Regions from separate parts of the Cytobacillus sp. GQ23 genome, predicted to be linked through region 2. Evidence: riboswitches for the same ligand, from Rfam matches in the RefSeq annotation. Region 2 holds a riboswitch; each other region holds the start of a gene.
What was found. A riboswitch is a leader RNA that binds a small molecule or an ion and turns the genes downstream of it on or off. The one in region 2 is predicted to bind thiamine pyrophosphate.

Region 1 (4,298 bases), on a different contig from region 2:
AGCAAGACAGTACAAAAAAACCGGTCTCCCCGTTGGAGGCCGGTTTTATTTGTATTGTCTGATTCCCTTGCTTCCCTTTGTCATTTCTTCCATCACATTGATAAAAAACCCGAATCCGAACAGCAGCATAGACGAAACCATAATACTTAAACCGATGGATAATACATACTCACCAGTGATACCGCTTACAAAAAAGCTTGAAATAAAAACAATAAATCCTATTACAATACCTGCTGCTGTACTATTTCGGAAAAAATGCAAAACGCGCTGCTGTTGAATTGTCATATTTTCATCCCCTTTTATTTAATATTCTAACTATGTTCACAAATTTGTCAAACTTTTTGTCACGAATTTGTCAAAATTATTTTTCAATAAAAAACGCCCTGCATAGGCTGCAGAGCGTTTTTCTACTGATATAGGTTTTTAATGTTCTCCAAATCTTCCTTTAGACTGCAAATTTCCTGACGGGTCAGCATAAGCGGCATTTGATCGTAAAGTGTAATTATTTGCCCTCCCTCATCTTCTTCATGAAGGGTAAGATAATTATACAGAGTTTCACATTGATGTTTGTTGAGGACCGACTGGGTATTGAAGCTTTTTACTTTTTGAATCTCAAAAGCACTGGTTTCCGCATCAAATACGCCAGTTATGATATTTCCCTGCAAAGTATTGGACAAGGTCTTCACTCCCCTTTTTTGAGTAATATACCCATTATTCAGAAGCAATTTCCTAATATATCAAAAAAACTTTGGAAATATCATTTAATTATAATTATATTCTGCAGCATAGTAATCAGATTTACTTTTTACCTAAAGTAAACCCTTCAAATAGCCTCCCGCCAAAGGGTTCAAGCACTTTATCAATCAGGATAACTATCTTTTCAATGTTATTTGTTTTATAAAACGAATCAAATGCTTCAACGAATTCGTCTGCAAGTTCTTTGTCGTGGTGAACTAATGAACGAACAAGCCATTTAGATGATCCAATCCATTTACGATTACTGCGAAGTATGAACTCACCCACTAACTCCCCGAGTTTACTTGCAATAAAAATTCCTTCTCCTCTGTTTTGGCATCCGATTAAATCATCTAGTGCATCTGTGATGAAATATCTCTTCAAATCGATGGTTTTTTTGATCATGCTTTTGGTCCTTGTTCCAGCAGTTCTTTCGCTTCTTTCTTTATGCCTGCTATAAGACCTGTATCTTTTAGTATCTTCCCTTCACTAACCATTCTTGGCATAGAAGGTTTTGCTTCTTTACAATCACTTTCAAAAAAGAAACGATAAGACGTTAAATTATGTACAAATAGTTCAATATTCCAGCCAAACTCAATGACCGATTCACGATAAGAAGAAACTAAATTATCATCAAAAATGACAAGATCTAAATCAGATGTTTCAGTTGCTTGTCCACGAACAACACTCCCAGCCAATAAAGCTCCCTGACAATTTGGAAAATGTCTTTCAACAAATTGGACGGCAGCTTCTATTGGTTCAGGTCTTTTTTTCATTTTATTTACTCCCTTATAAAGAATCTCACTCACAAACTATAATATTACATGAATTTTCCAAATATCTTGAATTGGAAAGTTTAATCCATTTGACAATAAAAAAGCAGACCAATCACTATGTAAATTAGTCTGCTGAATAAAGCTCTTATCGAATTCGTGGAAATATATCAAAGGAGTTATCAGGAGGCACTTTTGTGAGATTGAAGGCCTTCATCCGATTTTTGAATAATTAATCTTGGTGCCGACGAAATAATGAACACGGCCGCGATTGAGCAGAGAATGGCCGCTCCAAGCATGGTAGCCCCGTTAGCCAGGAAGGAAAAAAGAACCGGCGACATCCCTTTTGGCGCATAGCTTCCGAAGAAAAGAACACCTGCTATAAAATGCCAGAAATACCGGGCGAAGCTTCCGATAAATACTGCCACGACTACCCAGCCAAGCGCTTTCTTCCTGCTGCCGGTGCGCAGCTGATTTTGAATAACACGATAAAACAAGCCGGCAAAACCGATACAAGCAAATGCAACAAAATACTCAATAAATGCCTGAAGCGGAGTGGCAATCCAGGCATCTCCCATGGCGATCTGCAGTATCCCCCATAAGAGTCCTGCAATAAAGCTGACTTTAAATCCTCTTCTAAAGGCCAGAATAAAAATCGGAATCATCGCCACAGATATAGAAATGGATGGCGACAGCTTGATGGATGGCAGAAGATCAAGAATGATAGCGAATGCTGCAAAAAATGAAGCCTCTATCATTGCGATTAAGCTTAATTTCTTCATAAAAAAATCCCCCTTTAGTCTCGAGACGATACCCCAAGGGAGAATAAGCAGACAGAATAGTGCAACTGCCTTTTATTCCACATTCCTGCGCTAGCATTAACTAACAGGTTCAAAGGGTCAGAACAGCGGGCTGTTCACTCTCAGCGATATGCTCCCCTTGTGGCACGTTATTGAATTATTCGCTTTTAGTATATATGAAAGAATTAATGGTGAAAAGAAATTACTCCTCCTCTCCAAAAATATTTTGTTTATCCCACTTGCCTTTTCGATAATACATAAAGGCAATAACACTGCTAATGCCAAAACTGATCCCCATTCCTGCTGCAATTCCCTTATCCCCTATATACTTTGAAAATAGATAAGTTAAAGGATATCGGAGGATCCAGAATGAAATGATATTGAGGATAAGAACTTGAAACATGGCGCCTGAGGCTCTTACCACACCATTCAATACAAAATTAATGCCCAGGAGAGGATAGAAAAAAGCAATGATTTTCAAATATTCAGTGCCATAGTGTACTGATTCTTTATCCTGTATAAACAGGTGCACCCCATACTCTGCAAATAGGAACGTCCCCAAAGCAATGATAAACATGATGGCAAGATTGTAGAGGACTCCGTACAACGCTATTTGATGTACCCGTTCCCATCGATTTCCTCCTATATTTTGACCAGCCATACTATTGACTGCAGTCCCCAATGCCATGGCAGGAAGCATTATGATACTGTCGATCCGCTGTGCTGCACCAAACCCTGCAACGACGTCACTCCCAAAAGAAGTAACGACAGACATAATAGCCATAACGCCAGCCGATATGACAGTCATTTGGAGTCCTGAAGGAATGCCAAGCTTGAAGATCAGCACGGCCTCCTCTTTGTAAGGCCAAGATGGAATTGTAAAAGGCGCCAGCTTTTTGCGGAGTATGAATATCATGCCGATCATAAAGGCGACTCCCTGTGAAAGGATGGTTGCATAGGCGGCCCCATCAATGCCAAGCTGAAATACTGATATAAAAAGAGGATCGAGAATTGCATTTAACACGACAGCTATCAGCACAAAGTACAGGGGGCTTTTGCTGTCTCCGAGTGCTCTTAGTACAGTTCCTATAAAGTTATACCCGAATAAAAACAAAATACCAATGAAGTTAATCTGCAAATACGATGCAGCCTCTCCGGCCATTACGGCAGGTGTGCCCATGAAGGCCAGAATTCTTTCCGCAAGCAGGAATCCGGCTATTCCAAGAACAACCGACAAAATGGTCTGTATGACGGTAAAGGCATTTAAATAACGCTTAAGCCCCTCTGCCTGATCTCCGCCTTTTTGCTGGGATAGAATCGTTAATGCCGCATTGTTTATTCCAATGATAAATGAAAGTACTGTAAAGATTACAGTGCCTGAAATTGCAACAGCCCCCAATGCATCAGCTCCCAGCAGATTCCCAACCCACAGACTATCAATAAATTGATAGGAAACCTGCAGGAGATTAGTGAGCATTATGGGAGTTGAGAACAACAAGAGCTGTTTAAAAATATTTCCTTTTGTAAAGTCCTGCTGAGCCATTTTAACACCTTTTTCCCCTATATATTTCAATATTTTTATCAACAGAAATCGCTTATCCGCTTTTATTATTCACTATTTCACATTCAGTTTCCAATAAAATGGTTTGTACTAGACTTCCCCCCTGTCACATATCTTTCACATTTATTAACCCTTTGAACGCTGTTGTAGCACACTTTCTAATAAAGGATATTATTTTTCCATAATTTACAATGTTTAAAAAGAGTTAAACCCTTTTATTAACAATTTTAATTTCTTATAATGTAGGTATGTTCAATGAGGAGGGAATTGGTTGAAATCACTTTTAAAGAAGCCTTCGACGATTATAACTATTGCATTGGTAGTCACGGTGATTTTGGCGGCGGTTATTTGGACCGTACAAGCAGGAAATAAGGATGTGACAGTCCCGTTTTCTTCTGTGGAAAAAATTATTGCCTCCCAGGATGGAAA
Region 2 (4,298 bases):
GCTTCCATTAGCTTCATAAGCTCACCGCACGTCCTGGCATCCTGTCCAAAGGTCGGCTCATCGAGGAGGAGAAGATCCTGGTTATACACAAGCATCGATGCAACACTAAGCCGCCGTTTTTGCCCCTGGCTTAAGGAAAAGGGATGCATGTCAGCGCACCGCAGCAAGTCCACTTGAAGCAGTGCAGCCTGAACTGATTCTTTAATATCACCATCAGGAATCTGCTGTATTTTTAAACTGAATGCAATTTCATCATAGACAGAATCAGCAATAAATTGGTGTTCGGGGTTTTGAAAAACATAACCTAATTTCTGTCTTAGCTCCTGCTCCTTCCACTGGGAAAGGGGACTGTCATAAAAGAGAATATTGCCTTTGGAAGGAGTATAAAGTCCAGCCAAGAGTCTTGAAAGCGTTGTTTTTCCTGATCCATTTGAGCCGGCAATGGCCACAAATTCACCTTTTTTAACAGAAAAACTAATATCTTTTAGCAAATCTTTCCCAGCTTTATAAAAGGATAGATTCTCTGCGGATAGAATAATTTGTTCTTCAGGAGCTTGGTGATTTTTCTTCCTGTTATCTAAAACCTGAAGTGCACCAATGGGATTCTCAAATCCGGCGATTAATTTCTCATCAGTCAACGGAAGTTTTTCCCCTTTATAAATACCTGCTTTTTTCCCTGAAAGGCCTGCTTTTACCGAACTTGGCAGCCAGATGCCCTCAAGCAGAAATTCTTCTGCATATTGATTAAAGCATTCTTCAGTGCTTCCATTAAATAATAGTTCGCCTTCTCTGTTTAGGACTGCGCAGCGGTCGGTCAAATCAATCCAATCATCCAGCCTGTGTTCGATTATTAGAAGGGAGAATGATCTCTTCTCTTTAAGCTCTTTAATGATGCGGGTAAGTTCATAGCTTGAAGCCGGATCCAGGTTTGCTGTCGGTTCGTCTAAAATCAGGAGATCCGGTTTCAATGACAATACACATGCCAGTGCAAGCTTTTGCTTCTGGCCCCCGGAAAGGGTGTGAATTGGGGCATATTTATATGGCAAAAGATGAACAAGCTCCAATGCTTCATCAATCTTATTCCCGATTTCTTCATGCGGCGTTTTCAAATTCTCAAGTCCAAATGCCAGCTCATCCTCGACTGTGGTCATGCAAAATTGGCTTTCAGGGTCCTGAAACACAATTCCAATGTGCTGATTAATTTCACCAGGGCCGAATTCCTCCAGCCTCTTTCCTTTGAATGAAATGATCCCGTCCAATTCGCCATCTGCGGCCTCGGGATACAATTTATTTAAGCAGAAAGCAAGTGTGCTTTTTCCCGAGCCGCTGGGTCCCAATAATAGAACTGCTTCCCCTGCATTAAGGCTGAATTGCATATTTTTAAAAATGGGCTTTTTCACATCTTCATACCTGAATGTAAGCTGCTCTGTTTTTAATATGTTCTGTTTATGCTGTAATGCCATTTTCCGGTTTTCCCCTTTTCAGCTCTTTGCCAATAGGAAAGCTGTTTAATGCTCCGGTCTTTGCAAGGCTTTCGCTCAGCCATTTGCCCATCAAGCCTGCCAGTAAAGCACCGCTGACCATCCTTACACAAAACATCGCCATTACATAACCGGGTGAGAGGGCCGCATAGCCGGAAATGAAATAGCCCCAAATAAAGCTTGTAACAGAAGAGCCCATGCCGGCAGCAATTAAGACCCATGTCCGGTAATTATTCCATTTCGTGGCCGCAAAAACAGCTTCCGCTCCAATCCCCTGAATCATGCCCGACAGAATCAGGCGGGGACCGACAGCATTGCCGATCATGACTTCAATGGCTGCAGCGATGGTTTCCGATAAGAAAGCTGCCCCGGGTTTTCTGATTATGTACGCTGCGAGAATTGAAACAATAAACCAAATGCCAAAAATAAAATCATATCCAATTAAGCCGAACATTGCATATAGCACATTGCCAAATTGCATGAATATCAGGTATACAACTGCAAACACGACAGCGAGTACAGACAGGACAATGACTTCACGAAGCTTCCACTTTTCAAGCATATTATTCAGCCCCCTTTTTGGATGGGCTATTGGCAGACATATTCACCGTCATAACAATATGGGTGGAATTGCTTTTCTTACAGTTTTCAAAAGCGTCCTCCAGAGTTTTAAAAACAGAGTGTGCATCCCCGTCTAATCTTGAAGCATAATGCACCCCTTTTGTAAAAGTTCCCTGATTCATTGCAAGCTCGACCTGATCCATAATGACATTCATGTATTCAGGAATCCCCATCGGATAAAGGGCGAACTGGACCGCAACTTCCTGGCTGATACCTGCTGCTGATTCTTCATTTGCCAATTCCTCATTCTCAGCAAGATAAGCATCTCCTGCAGTATCACCAGGACATCCATTTGAAAAAGTTCCGTTAAATACTACATGGTCACCATGCTTAACAGCTTGAAGATAAATAGCTTTAACCACATCGAAAACATGAATGGACCTGCCTCGCACACAGGTGCTAACATCATCTGTTTCCATCCAAACCTTGCTCGTATCCACTTCTTTTAAAGCTGATAAAATAATATCCGCAAACCTGTCAGTCATGGGATAAATTGAAAATCTGCACCCTGTAATTTCACTGGTTCCACATAAAAAATTTTCCTGCATTTTGCCATCCTCCTAGTATTAATGAAAAGTTTTTTTCGTAAGGTTTGCTGCTGTTTTTTGAATTACTTACTGTGTTGATAGTATCGACAGGTGCAAGGCTCCTTCGGGAGCATATGTGCAAGCACACCGCCTGCCCGCGATTCGCTGGGAAATCAACGACAATATACATGAGCCAAAAACAACAAATTTTACAAAAACAGCCTGGTTAAAATAAAAAAACTGCATTCCCAATAGGAAATGCAGTTGAATGTTATCAATACACTAAAATGATAGCCGTTCACCTGCACTTCCCCACGCTGGTATTATCCAGATCGGGTAATAAGAGTCAGAACGGATTGTTCTTCTCAGCCAAAAAGCTCCCCTAGTGCAAAACTTGGATATGCAGTTTTTAATGACTCCATCTTAATACGGAGAATCCAAATTGTAAATGACTATTTATAATTCTTTTATTCAAATAATCTATGAAAACAGTTAAACACCTTCACTAACACAGGCAATCAACGAAAAAATTTCTGCATTGTCCATGTCATGTTCTAATCCAGTCCCTCCCTTCATAAAAGTGTAATAGGACAATTTTACACCGAGAATAGGGGGCAAATCGGATGATATACAGAATGCTTGCTTTAAACATAGACGGAACACTACTCCAATCAAATGGAAGACTTCATAAATCAACAAAAGAAGCAATTGAATATGTGCAGCAAAAGGGAATTTATGTAACACTTGTCACATCCAGAAGCTTTCCTTCCGCGAAGAAAGTGGCTAAAGCATTGAAATCCAATTCTTTGCTGGTTACACACAGGGGGGCATATATTGCAGCTTCCCAGGAAAAGCCTATATTTGTAAAAAGGATTCAGGAAGATGAAACGTTTGAAATCGTGCGCCTGCTTGAAGGCTTTACCTGTCAAATCAGGCTGGTGCACGAAAAATATTCCCTTGCAAACAAAACGAAGCTTAATACCAATATGCTTGCAAAAACAGTTTTTACAACGGGTGATCCCATTTTTTATTCCCAGCAATTTGTGGATTCTTTAAGTGAGACTATTTTAGATGAGCCGGTTACGCCGCCGAAAATCGAAGTGTACTTTGAAGATAAGGAAGACCTTGAGGATGCTAAGACAGCCATTTGGGGCATGTTTGAAAATGTAGAAGTCTTAAAACTGAACGATCTGAGGATGGACATTGTTCCTGCAGGGGTCTCAAAACTGAATGGGCTTCTCTATTTATGTGAGCATCTTGGGATTTCCAGAAATCAAATGGTCGTCATAGGAGACTCTGAAGATGATCTGGAAATGATTGAAGCAGCAGGATTGGGTGTGGCAATGGGCAATGCTCCGGCAGAAGTAAAAAAAGCAGCGGACTGGCTGACGCGATCAAATGATCAGAACGGCGTAAGCTACATGGTTAAAGAACATTTCCGTAAACAGCATCCAATCGATTTCCTGAAGAAAATGAATCTATTAAAATAAAATTCAATGAATGAGAGCCCGATTAGTAATTCGGCTCTTTTTTTAGTTAGCGATAGTATAGAAACCATATCAGTAACCTATAGGATTCACTTTCCTGATATTGACCTTGTTTCCCCATTTATGTACACTAGAAGGAGTTTGCCAACATGAATAAATAGACTATGCAGCTGCCGTCATTG
Region 3 (4,298 bases), on a different contig from region 2:
ATTTTTGCATATCATGGCGGGTGAGCTCGTCTAAAGCTGAAAAAGGTTCATCCAGCAATATGATCGGCTGCGGGCTCAATAATGCCCGGATAAAGGCAGCCCTTTGTTTCATTCCTCCCGACAATTCATGAGGATATGCATTTTCATAGTCGCCGAGTCCTGCTTTTTGAAGCATGTTTCTGGCCGTTTCCGGATCGGCTTTTCCCATAATTTCCTGGCCAAGCTTAACATTCTGGAGGATGGTTCTCCATGGCATCAGGGAAGGTGTCTGGGGCATATAGCTAATTGAACCGCGTTTTCCGCTGATTTCTGTATTCCCAAGCTTAATGGAACCTTCATCTGGCAGGAGCATACCGCCAATCAGGTTGAATATAGTGCTTTTTCCGCTGCCGGATGGACCAAGAATCGAAACAAATTCACCTTCATTTACTTGAAAGCTTAAATTGTTTAATACTTGATTGGAATCAAAACTTTTCGATATAGAATTAACCGATAATTGTATCATTTCCTGCCACTCTCCTGGGACTTCCATTTAATAAGCAAACGTTCAGCCAGTAAAATGGCTCCAAAAAGGAGCAAACTTAACAGCATAATCGCAAAAATGGCTACAAAAACACGGTCTGTCCGAAATGAGGAAGAGGCTAGGGTCATATAAACCCCTATTCCGGCTTTAGCTCCAAGCCATTCAGATATGACAGCACCCATCACACTATAGGTTGCAGAGATTTTTAGGCCTGAAAATAAAGATGGAAGGGAATGGGGGAGCTCCAGCTTCCAAAATAGCTGTCCGCTGCTCGCCCCTGCCATCAGCATATAATGCCTGAGTTCTCCCGGTGTTTGCCGAAAACCATCCAATGCTGCAACAGTAATCGGGAAGAAGCATACCAGCGTAATGACAATAAGCTTTGGCAGTATGCCAAATCCGAACCATACAACCAGTAAAGGAGCCAGAACAATTATTGGCACATTTTGAGAAAGGATAAGAAGCGGGTAAACAGACTCCCTAATAAAAGGCAATAAATGCAGTATCACAGCTGTTAGTAATCCAATGACAGTGCCTATGCCAAATCCCCATAGTGAAAGCAGGATTGTCGATTGAAGATGCAGGCGGAAGCCCTCCCAGCCTAAAAACGCCTCCTGAATAATGTCTGTCGGGGGAGGAAGCAGCCAAGATGGGACATCTGCCAGATTCACCGCCAGCTCCCAAAAAATGAATAAAAGAAGGAGAACCGCTGCCGGCCTCCATCCTTTTCTGACTGCACTGATCATGAACGGTACTTCTCCGTTAAATCACTCATTTGAATTCCAGCAGGCTGATATAGGATCTTAACCTGTGAAATGACATTGCTGCTTCCTTTTTCAATCATTTTTCTGTTCATGTCAGCAATGATTTTTAATAAATGTTCTAAATCGCCTTCCATCGTTGTTTCCAGGGGATGAACTTCGTATTTAACACCCGATTGCTGAATGACACTGATTGCTTCATCAACATATGGTATAACATTTTCCCCATCTTTTGTTTTTGGTATGATTTGAATGCTTACAAGTGCGTTTGCCATTTTATAAACTCCCCTTATTCCGGCAGGAAGTCATTTGTAAATGCTTTGCCGGCATCTAATTCTTTTTCTAAAAGACCATTTTCATGCATCCAGTGTGCATAGTTTTCCCAGACTTCAAGCTTTTGTTCTCCCCATCTGGAAGCATCATCCTGATAGCGCGGAGATAGCCACTCCTGGCTCTTTTTGACCAAGTCACTGTCAAGGTCAGGAGCATGCTTTAACAAAATATCAGCTGCTTCGCCAGGTTCGTTGATTGCAAATTCATATCCTTTGGCTGCTGCTTTTACAAATGCTTTGACAGTCTCCGGATCATCTGCAATCATTTTTTCACTAGTTGCCAGTACAGGCGTGTAGTAATCCAGTTTATCAGAGTAGTCTGTAAGGTAGACCATATTAATCTTTTCCCCTCGAAGCTCAGCTTCTACACCTGTCCATCCGTAATAAATCCATGCGAAGTCTATATCTCTTTTAACGGCTGTAAAAAAGTCTGCATCTCCCATGTTCACAATTGACACTTTATCGACATCAGCATTTTCCTTTTTCATTAGAGAGTCAATTACTGATTTTTCTACAGGTGCCCCCCAGCCGCCATAAGTTTTTCCTTCAAAATCTTTCGGCGATTTAATATTTTTTTCAGCAGGGGATGCAAAACCGGAAGTATTGTGCTGAATGACAGCAGCTATTGAAACCAGTGGCACACCCTGTACCCGCGCTTCCGTAATGCTTTCCTGATAGCTGACACCGAAATCTGCCTTGCCTGATGCGGTCAATTGATCTGCTCCTGCCTCACCTGGCATGATGATTTCGACATCAAGTCCTTCTTCTTTAAAATAGCCTTTTTCCTTTGCGGCGTATAAGCCGGTATGATTGGTATTGGGTGTCCAATCCAGAACGACAGTAACCTTTTTCAATTCTTGTTTGCTGCCTGCATCTTCTTTTCCAGTCTGGCCGCTGCCGGCACATCCGGTAAGCAGCAGAAGAAGCGCAGAAATAGCAGCTATACATTTTTTCATAATGAAACCTCCAAAAGCTTTTATGTAGTAAGGAAAGTGGGTATTAGTCTGCCCTGAAAATTAAAAAACGCCCCGGCATAATACCGGGACGCATATAAAAAAACATTTATGATGTTTAAGAATATGTTCCCTACGCCGGTATTAGCCAGATCAGGTTCAAAGGGTCAGCATCTTAAGGATGAAGTCTCAACCGGCACACCGGTTCCCCTACATTTCTTGCTATATAATTTTAACAGACATGAATACTTTCCATCATTATTATAGCAGACAATATAAAAAAGGACAGCATTTGAAATTTATTTCATTTCAATTGTCCTGCTGTCTTTCCAGGTTTTGAATTTCTCAAGCTCCCCTGATATTTGACTGACGGCAAAGCCCAGTACTGCTGCGTCATCCAAAATCCCCATTCCAATTAAAAAGTCTGGAACCAGGTCGATAGGGGAAACAAAGTATAGAATGGAAGCAATAATAAAGATAATTGATTTTTTGGAGATATGCCGGTAATCACCTTTTGACCATGCCCTGACTAAATCAATAAGCAGCTGAAACTTTTCCCATATATCATTTAATGAGGATTTGTTTTTATCTGCTTTAAGTGTCGCCTTTTTTAGCAGTCCTTTCGTTTTTTCGGGATCCTCTGCGTAGCGTTTTGCCCTGGAAGAAAATTTTTTATAGCCATCCTTATAGTCTTTCGTTTCTATTTCAGGCATAGCCATCACTCCTATATTGATAATTCGGGTAAACAGTTATAATTCTATTATTTACCGCATACGTGACATGACATAAACATTTAACCTGAAGAAAAAAATGGAAATAAGCATTAAGCTGTATCAATATATTTAGTGGGAGCTGGTATTTATGATTGAAAAATGGCTGAAGGAATCAAAATATACAGTAATACTAACTGGAGCAGGGATGTCAACGGAAAGCGGGCTGCCTGATTTCAGGTCAGCCAACAATGGATTATGGAACGGGAAAGATCCTGGAAAAATTGCCAGTACGGAAGCATTAAATCAAAATGTGAATGAATTTATAGATTTTTATCGGCACAGGGTAATCGGACTGAAAGAGTGTAATCCTCATAAAGGCCATTATATTCTTGCTGATTGGGAAAAGAGAGGCATGATAAAGAGTATTATAACTCAAAACGTTGATGGATTTCATCGGCTTGCTGGCAGTAAAAATGTATCAGAGCTTCATGGTAATCTGCAGACACTCCACTGCCAGGAATGTAAAGAAGTGTTCCCAAGCGAGGGTTATTTGCATGGGCATACTCAATGTAATTGCGGGGGAATGCTTCGTCCTTCAGTAGTTCTGTTTGGAGAAATGCTGCCGGAGCAGGCATTAGATTTTGCGGCAGATGAATCAGACAAGGCAGAACTATTTATTGTACTGGGATCATCCTTGACTGTGACCCCGGCAAATCAGTTTCCGCTGATAGCGAAACAAAACGGAGCAAAACTGGTGATAATTAATATGGAACCCACTGATTTTGACTTTTATGCAGATGAAGTAATCCATGACCGCAAAATTGGTGACGTACTCGAAGAACTAGATGGCCTTTTAACAGCGGGAGAATGAGTATCTTATAATAAGTCTCGTACTATGATTTTTTGAGCAAGTCCCCTATAATAGACAGTGAACATGATTACTACCGCTTCAAGCGATATGATATATAAGGAGTGTTCAGCATGTTATCAAACATCGGAATTCCAGGCTTAATTCT

Region 1: linked by a shared signal. The riboswitch ahead of thiT (energy-coupled thiamine transporter ThiT) and the one ahead of AC6CHU_RS13805 (YkoF family thiamine/hydroxymethylpyrimidine-binding protein) in region 2 are both predicted to bind thiamine pyrophosphate.
Region 3: linked by a shared signal. The riboswitch ahead of AC6CHU_RS12980 (ABC transporter substrate-binding protein) and the one ahead of AC6CHU_RS13805 (YkoF family thiamine/hydroxymethylpyrimidine-binding protein) in region 2 are both predicted to bind thiamine pyrophosphate.

What each region holds. Positions count from the first base shown of each region.
Region 1 is NZ_JCAXER010000024.1:69,754-74,051, forward strand. It holds gene AC6CHU_RS19215 (hypothetical protein) at 46-285, opposite strand; gene AC6CHU_RS19220 (hypothetical protein) at 408-677, opposite strand; gene AC6CHU_RS19225 (nucleotidyltransferase) at 799-1,140, opposite strand; gene AC6CHU_RS19230 (nucleotidyltransferase domain-containing protein) at 1,137-1,511, opposite strand; gene thiT (energy-coupled thiamine transporter ThiT) at 1,691-2,290, opposite strand; TPP riboswitch at 2,356-2,458, opposite strand; gene AC6CHU_RS19240 (MATE family efflux transporter) at 2,511-3,851, opposite strand; gene AC6CHU_RS19245 (AAA family ATPase) at 4,141-4,298, shown strand, end outside.
Region 2 is NZ_JCAXER010000015.1:39,153-43,450, forward strand. It holds gene AC6CHU_RS13795 (ABC transporter ATP-binding protein) at 1-1,463, opposite strand, end outside; gene AC6CHU_RS13800 (ECF transporter S component) at 1,447-2,043, opposite strand; gene AC6CHU_RS13805 (YkoF family thiamine/hydroxymethylpyrimidine-binding protein) at 2,045-2,650, opposite strand; TPP riboswitch at 2,922-3,023, opposite strand; gene AC6CHU_RS13810 (Cof-type HAD-IIB family hydrolase) at 3,253-4,119, shown strand.
Region 3 is NZ_JCAXER010000014.1:20,596-24,893, reverse strand. It holds gene AC6CHU_RS12995 (ABC transporter ATP-binding protein) at 1-505, opposite strand, end outside; gene AC6CHU_RS12990 (ABC transporter permease) at 502-1,269, opposite strand; gene AC6CHU_RS12985 (thiamine-binding protein) at 1,266-1,559, opposite strand; gene AC6CHU_RS12980 (ABC transporter substrate-binding protein) at 1,574-2,572, opposite strand; TPP riboswitch at 2,683-2,791, opposite strand; gene AC6CHU_RS12975 (YkvA family protein) at 2,869-3,282, opposite strand; gene AC6CHU_RS12970 (NAD-dependent deacylase) at 3,431-4,153, shown strand; gene tatA (twin-arginine translocase TatA/TatE family subunit) at 4,264-4,298, shown strand, end outside.